2 regions of the Streptomyces desertarenae genome follow, and region 2 is predicted to be linked to the other one. Evidence: riboswitches for the same ligand, from Rfam matches in the RefSeq annotation. Region 2 holds a riboswitch; the other holds the start of a gene.
What was found. A riboswitch is a leader RNA that binds a small molecule or an ion and turns the genes downstream of it on or off. The one in region 2 is predicted to bind cyclic di-AMP.

Region 1: linked by a shared signal. The riboswitch ahead of ACFSJS_RS08295 (transglycosylase family protein) and the one ahead of ACFSJS_RS23730 (transglycosylase family protein) in region 2 are both predicted to bind cyclic di-AMP.

Annotation. Positions count from the first base shown of each region.
Region 1 covers NZ_JBHUFU010000004.1:57,529-61,213, reverse strand. The annotation lists gene ACFSJS_RS08305 (ABC transporter ATP-binding protein) at 1-918, shown strand, start outside; gene ACFSJS_RS08300 (ABC transporter ATP-binding protein) at 962-1,714, shown strand; cyclic di-AMP (ydaO/yuaA leader) riboswitch at 2,121-2,321, shown strand; gene ACFSJS_RS08295 (transglycosylase family protein) at 2,333-3,379, shown strand; gene ACFSJS_RS08290 (NADP-dependent isocitrate dehydrogenase) at 3,577-3,685, shown strand, end outside.
Region 2 covers NZ_JBHUFU010000017.1:84,415-88,099, forward strand. The annotation lists gene eno (phosphopyruvate hydratase) at 1-496, opposite strand, end outside; gene ACFSJS_RS23730 (transglycosylase family protein) at 721-1,476, opposite strand; cyclic di-AMP (ydaO/yuaA leader) riboswitch at 1,480-1,676, opposite strand; gene ACFSJS_RS23735 (transglycosylase family protein) at 1,909-2,880, opposite strand; gene ACFSJS_RS23740 (cytochrome P450 family protein) at 3,096-3,685, opposite strand, start outside.

The DNA of each region.
Region 1 (3,685 bases), on a different contig from region 2:
ACGGCGGCGCGGTCCCGCGGCGGGGCCCGGCCCGGGCGGGAGGCGCTGGTCGTCTGCGACCGGCTGGTGCGCATCTTCACGGCGGACGGCGTCGAGGTGCAGGCGCTCCAGGGCCTCGACCTGGTCGTCGGGCCGGGGGAGCTGACCGCTCTCGTCGGGGCCTCCGGCAGCGGCAAGTCCACCCTGCTGAACATCCTGGCCGGACTGGACACGCCCTCGGCGGGGGCCGCCGAGGTCGCCGGGTTCGACCTGGTGGCGATGGACGCGGCCGCCCGGTTGCGCTACCGGCGCGAGGTGGTGGGGTTCGTCTGGCAGCAGGCGGCGCGCAACCTGCTGCCCTACCTGACGGCCGCGCAGAACGTCTGCCTGCCCATGCAGCTGGCCCGTGACCGGGTGCCGCGGCGGCAGCGGGCCGGACGGGTCCGGGAGCTGCTGGAGCTGCTCGGCGTCGGCCACTGCCACGATCGCCGGCCGGAGCGGATGTCCGGCGGTGAGCAGCAGCGCGTGGCCATCGCCGTGGCGCTGGCCAACTCCCCGGCCCTGCTGCTGGCCGACGAGCCGACCGGCGAGCTGGACTCGCGGTCGGCGGACGAGATCCTCGCGGCCATGCGCACGGTCAACGAGGAGCTGGGCACCACCGTCCTGATCGTCACGCACGACGCGTCGGTCGCCTCGGCCGTCCGCCGCACCGTCGCCATCCGCGACGGGCGGACCTCCTCGGAGGTGCTGCGCCGGGCGGCGGTCGACGAGCACGGCACCGAGGTCGTGGTGGCCCAGGAGTACGTCACGGTCGACCGGGCGGGCCGTCTCCAGTTGCCGGCCGGGTTCGCCGAGAAGCTGGCGATCCGCAACCGGGCCCGCGTCGCCCTGCAGCCGGACCACATCACCGTCCACCGGGACGACTCCCATGCCGGGTAGGCCGGCGAAGCGCAGACCGACGACCGCGGAGGCGGAGGACGACATGCCCGTGAGCAGCGCCGGGACGCCCGCACGGGGCGAGCGGGAGCGGACGGGACCGGAGGCGATGGTCACCGTACGGGGCCTGGTGCGCACCTACGGCGGCGGACCGGCCGCCGTGCACGCCCTGCGCGGGGTGGACCTGGAGGTGCCGCGGGGCGAGCTGGTGGCCGTCCGCGGGCCCTCGGGCGTGGGGAAGACGACGCTGCTGAACCTGGTCGGCGGCCTGGACCGGCCCGACGGCGGGCAGGTCGTGGTGGACGGCACCGACCTGTCCCGGGCCGGTGAGAAGCGGCTGCTGCGGCTCCGGCGCGAGCGGATCGGGTTCGTCTTCCAGAACTTCGGGCTGGTCCCCGTTCTGACCGCGGCGGAGAACGTGGGCGTCCCGCTGAGGCTGCTCCGCACCCCCTGGCGCGAGCGCGAGGAGAGGGTGGGGCACCTGCTCTCCCTGGTCGGACTGGCCGAGCACGCCGCCCAGCGGCCCGGGGAACTCTCCGGCGGCCAGCAGCAGCGGGTGGCGATCGCCCGGGCGCTGGCGAATCGCCCGGCGCTGCTGATCGCGGACGAGCCGACGAGCCAGCTGGACGCGGAGACCCGCCGGGTGGTGACGGACCTGCTGCGCGCCGCGGTGGAGGACGAGGGCGCCACCGCCCTGGTGACCACGCACGACGAGGACCTGCTGGAGCGCGCGGACCGGGTGTTCGAGCTGCGGGACGGCCTGCTGGCCGGGGAGGCGGAGGGGGCCGGGCAGCGGTGAGGACGGTCCCGGGCCCGCCGGACACCGGGGCGGCGGGGCGGTAATCCAGTGAATCGGGCTGTTTTCTCCCGCCTGGGAGATAGAACCGATAGGCGCGCAATGGGGCGATATGAGCGAGCGGCCGCCGAAGGTGTGCCGGGAGTCACACATGCGGCCTCCTCCGCCTTCCCGGAATGGAAGATCGATATTCCCTCCCTTCGGACTGTCCGCCGTGAGCGGGTATCTGACCGCCTTTCGATTCCTCCGGGGTGCCGCGCCCCGGTGAAGATCCTGTGCGCACCGCGGTCGAAATCCACGGCTCGGTGACACATTCGCGGACCGCGGCTTTTCCGTCCCTTGTCTCCGTGAATCGGTTGTGTTTATGTGTCCTCGCCTCCGCTGCATCGCGGGGGTTCCACCGCCGGGACGCCGAATCCTGCCGCCCGGCCGGTGGAGGGAGCGCAGTCGACCGCGGCAGGAGCGGGGAAACCGAGTAAGTGCCGTGACCGCGCGTTTTCCGGCGGTCCGGCTCGGGGTGAAGCCTTGTCTCCGGGTGCCCTTGGGCACCGGGGAGAGGCCGGGCTGCTCCGGCCCGAATCCGACAGCTAACCTCGCAGGCGTGGGAGAGGACTCACACCCATGTCTCGTGGTCGCCACCGCCGTCCGCGCAAGCCCCTGATAACCCGTCAACTCTCCCGCATCTCCCTGGTCGCCGCGGCCGGCGGCGCGGGAATCGCGGCTCCGGTGGTCGCCGCGGGGAGCGCCAACGCGGCCTCCGTCTCCGTGTGGGAGAAGGTCGCCGAGTGCGAGAGCAGCGGCAACTGGTCCGTCAACACCGGGAACGGCTACTACGGCGGGCTGCAGTTCTCGCAGTCCAGCTGGGAGGCCGCCGGCGGCACCCGGTACGCCCAGCGCGCCGACCTGGCCACCAAGGAGCAGCAGATCGCCGCCGCCGAGAAGCTGCTCGAACTCCAGGGCCCGGGGGCCTGGCCCACCTGCGGCCCCGCGGCCGGACTCGGCCGGGACGGCAGCACGCCCGGCAACGACCCCGCCCCGCAGACGGGCTCCGCCGCCCCGGCCGGGAAGAGCGGCGGGAAGGGGAAGACCGCAGCCGCGGACTCCTACACCGTCGTCAGCGGCGACACCCTCCACGGGATCGCCACCGACCACGGCGTCGAGGGCGGCTGGGAGGCCGTCTACGAGGCCAACCGGGAGACCGTGGGCGCCGACCCGCACCTGATCCTCCCCGGTCAGGAGCTCACCCTGCGGACGGACCGGACCGGTGCCGACCGCGCCGACCGCTCGCAGCGCGCGCAGGCGGGCCCCGACGCCCGGCAGACCGCGCAGCAGCCCGCCGAGAGCTACCCGGACAACCTGGACGGCTGGATCCGCGAGGCCCTGGCCATCATGCGGGCCAACGGCATCCCCGGCACCTACGAGGGGATCCACCGCAACATCATGAGGGAGTCGGGCGGCAACCCGAACGCGGTCAACAACTGGGACATCAACGCCCAGCGCGGCACCCCCTCCATCGGCCTGCTCCAGGTCATCAAGCCGACCTTCGACGCCTACCACGTCGCGGGCACGGCCGACAGCCAGTACGACCCGGTGGCCAACATCGTGGCGGCCTGCAACTACGCGGCCGACCGCTACGGCTCGATTGACAACGTCAACGGCCCGTACTGATCCGCACCGACCGGTCCCGGCCGCCCGGTGCCGCCCTCCCGCACGGGGCGGCGCCGGGCGGCCGCGGCCGTCCCGGCCGCGGGGCGGGCCCGCCGGGCGCCCCGGAGGGGCCGGAGGGGCAGGGTCCCTTAGAGGGAGGGCCGGTCACGGGATATCTTGATGTCGAGCAATGTTGCAGACGTGGAGCGGAGCACACGGTGACTGACTCGACCATCATCTACACACACACCGACGAGGCCCCGGCCCTGGCGACCTATTCGTTCCTGCCGGTGATCGAGGCCTACGCCTCCAAGGCCGGTGTCGCCG
Region 2 (3,685 bases):
TGAACTCCTGGATGTCGACGTTGGAGTCCGCGTGGGCGCCGCCGTTGAGGATGTTCATCATCGGCACCGGCAGCAGGTGCGCGTTCGGGCCGCCGAGGTAGCGGAAGAGCGGCAGGTCCGAGGCCTCGGAGGCGGCGTGGGCGACGGCCAGCGAGACGCCCAGGATGGCGTTGGCGCCGAGCGAGGACTTGTCCGGGGTGGCGTCCAGGTCGAACATCGCCTGGTCGATCAGGCGCTGCTCGGTGGCGTCGTAGCCGACCAGCTCCGGGCCGATCTGCTCGATCACGGCGAGGACGGCCTTCTCGACGCCCTTGCCGCCGTAGCGGCTCTTGTCCCCGTCGCGCAGCTCGATGGCCTCGAAGGCGCCGGTCGAGGCACCGGACGGGACGGCGGCACGACCGGTGCTGCCGTCGTCGAGGCCGACCTCGACCTCGACCGTGGGGTTGCCTCGCGAGTCGAGGATCTCGCGGGCCACTACGACGTCGATGGACGGCACGAGGGTCTCCTTCGTGTGTGTCGGGCATGTGTGTGAGGTCTCAGTGCCCTGAGCCTATCCGGCCCGTGCGCGCCCCCCTGCCGACAGCCCGTGCCATACGGCGGAACGGTGGATGAAATCGCAGCTCAGAGGGGATTGAAGGATTTTGTTTCCATGTTGAATAAACCCGGTGCGGCGCGCCTTCCCCCGAAGGGGGCGGCGTGCCGCACCGGGACGTGGCGGGATCAGACCCTGAGCTGCTGACCGGGGAAGATCAGGTTGGGGTCGTCGCCGACGACGTCCCTGTTCTCCTCGTACACCTGCTGCCAGGTGGTGCCGTGGGCGGCGGCGATGGCGCGGAGCGTGTCGCCGGACCGCACCGTGTAGGTGCCCCCGGCCTCCTCGGTGCTCCCGTCCTTCCCGGCGGTGGCCCCGTCCTTCCCGGCGGTGGTCCCGGCGTTCCCGGCGGACTCGGCGTTCCCGGCGGCACCGGCCCTCTCGGCGCCCGCGGCCTGCTGCGCGTCGGGCCGCGACTGCTCCTGCGCCCGGGGCCGCCGGGCGGGGGGGTGCGAACGGGATTCCTGCTGCCCGGACCGCTCCCCGGCGCCGCCGGGGTCCACGTCCGCCGCCGGCCCGCCGGCGGTGAGGCCGCCCTCGTCCGCGCAGGCCCAGGCGCGCGGGCCCTGCAGGGCCAGCAGGCGCTCGGCCACCGCGATCTGCTGCTCCCTGGTGGCCAGGTCCGCGCGCGGCGCGTACCGGGTGCCGCCGGCGGCCTCCCAGCTGGACTGCGAGAACTGCAGCCCGCCGTAGTAGCCGTTCCCGGTGTTGATCGACCAGTTGCCGCCGGACTCGCACCGGGCCACCCGCTCCCAGGTGTCCACGGGGGCCGCCGAAGCTCCCGGCGCGCCCGCCACCGGGGCGGCGATGGCGGCGCCCGTCAGGGCGGCGGCGCGGACGGCTCGGACGGTACGACTGTCGTGACCCTTGCCAGTGAACAGCATCGACGTCCCTCTCACCGACGCCTGCGAGGTGAGCTGTCGGGTTCGGGCAGTGAGCAACCCGGCCGCGGGGACGCGGTGTCCCGTGCGGCTTCACCCCAAGCCGCCGCTTTCCGTGCGCACGGTCGCTTCCGTGTGCGCGGTCCGCGGCGGCGCCTACCTGGTTCCCCCGCTCCTGCCATCGGCGCTGGCGCGACGACTACCCCACCGGCCGCCGGCAGGATTCGGCGCTGCGGTCGGTGGCACTCGCGGTCGCGAGCGAGACGACGGTAAACACACCGGGGCACACACCTCAAAGCACGTCAGATCCCAACCAAGAGGGCATGTTGCTCCAATAGTGATGAATCACCGCAGGTCAGGCGAGTGACGTTAGGCCCGGCGGGAGGGACACGCCGTGGTACGCCGGGTGGGTCATCCGGCGGCACCCTTTCGGGTTCAGCCGAGGCTGAGTTCCTGGCCCGGCAGGATCAGGTCCGGATCCTCGCCCACCACCTCGCGGTTGTTCTCGTACAGCTCGCTCCAGCCGCCCTCGACCTCGTGCCGGAGGGAGATCGACACCAGCGAGTCGCCGGGCTGCACCCGGTACTCCGGCTCCGGTACGCCGAGTTCCAGGCCGCCCGCGAAGCCCGCGCGCGCGGAGCGGTCGGTGCGCCGCTCCTCCGCGGAGCGCTCCTCCTGCGCGGTCCCGCGGCCGTCCTCCCGGCCGTCCTCCGCCTGCCGCCGCTCCTGTTCCAGCTCGCCCGGGTCGCGCTCGCCGCGGTGCCTGCCGGTGCCCTCGCGGGGGGCGCCGCCGGTCTCCTCGGCCCGGCCGGCCCCGGCGGACGCCCCGTCATCCGCCGCGTCCGCACCGCCGTCCGCACCGCCGTCCGCGCCGGCACCGTCCGCTCCGGAGCCTCCGGCGGCCCCGTCCCCGCCGCTCCCGGCGCCGTCCGCGGGGCCCTCCGCACCGGCGCCGTCCGCGGGTTCCTCCGCGCCGGACCCGTCCTCGCCGGCCCCGGCCGCGGGCTTCTCCGTGCCGGAGCCGTCCGCGGCGCCGGAGCCGTCCGACGGGGCGTCGCGGACGTCGCCTCCGGGAGGCAGCAGGAGGCCCGGGTCGATGGCGGGCGCCTCGCCGGTGGTGTCGTGGCGCAGCCCGGCGTTGATGCCGCAGGAGGGCCAGGCGTCCGGCCCCTGGTCGGCGAGGATCTTCTCGGCGACCGCGATCTGCTGGCTGCGGCTGGCGAGGTCGGGGCGCTCCGCGTAGGCGGTGCCGCCGTACTGCTCCCAGGTCTCCTGGGTGAGTTGGAGGCCGCCGTAGTAGCCGTTGCCGGTGTCGGCGCTCCACAGCCCGCCGCTCTCGCACTGCGCGACCTTGTCCCAGGTGTCGAGGTCGGCCGCCTGTGCGCCCGACGCCCCGAGCAGGGGCATCGCGATTCCCGCGCCGGTCACGCCGGCGGTGACGAAGATGGCGGGAGCCTGGCGGGGGCGGCGGTGTCTACCGTTCCCGGAGAGCATGTGTGGGGCCTCTCGTGCGTGGGGAGCCAACAGGGTTGAGCAGTTGACGGCTGAAGGTAGCGCCCCGGTACGATCATCACAAGCCAGTGTCACGCAGATCACGCTCAGGTCACACAGGTGACTGCGCGTCACCTGGGCACCGGTTCGAACTCCACCGGGAGTTCCCGCAGCCCCCGCATGATGAGGCCGCCGCGCCACCGCAGTTCGGCCGGATCGGCCGCGAGCCGCAGGTCGGGCAGGCGTCCCAGCAGGGACGACAGAGCCGTCCGCCCCTCCAGCCGGGCCAGCGGCGCGCCCAGGCAGTAGTGGATGCCGTGGCCGTAGCCGAGGTGGGGGTTGTCACGGCGCGTGAGGTCGAGCGTGTCGGGGTCGCCGAACCTGTCGGGGTCGCGGTCGGCGGCGGCCAGCACCACCAGCACCGGCTCGCCGGTCCCGATCCGCTGCCCGCCGATCGTCAGCGGCTCGGTGGCGAACCGCCAGGTCGCCAGTTCCACCGGGCCGTCGTAGCGCAGCAGTTCCTCCACCGCCGTCCGCAGCAGCCCGGTGTCCCCCGCGGCCAGCGCGTCCTGCAGGAGCCGCCGCTGCCCGGGGTTGCGCAGCAGCGCGTAGGTGCCGTTGCCGATGAGGTTGACGGTGGTCTCGAAGCCGGCGAACAGGAGGATGAAGGCCATCGCGGCGGCCTCGTTCTCCGTGAGGTGCTCGCCGTGGTCGCTCGCCC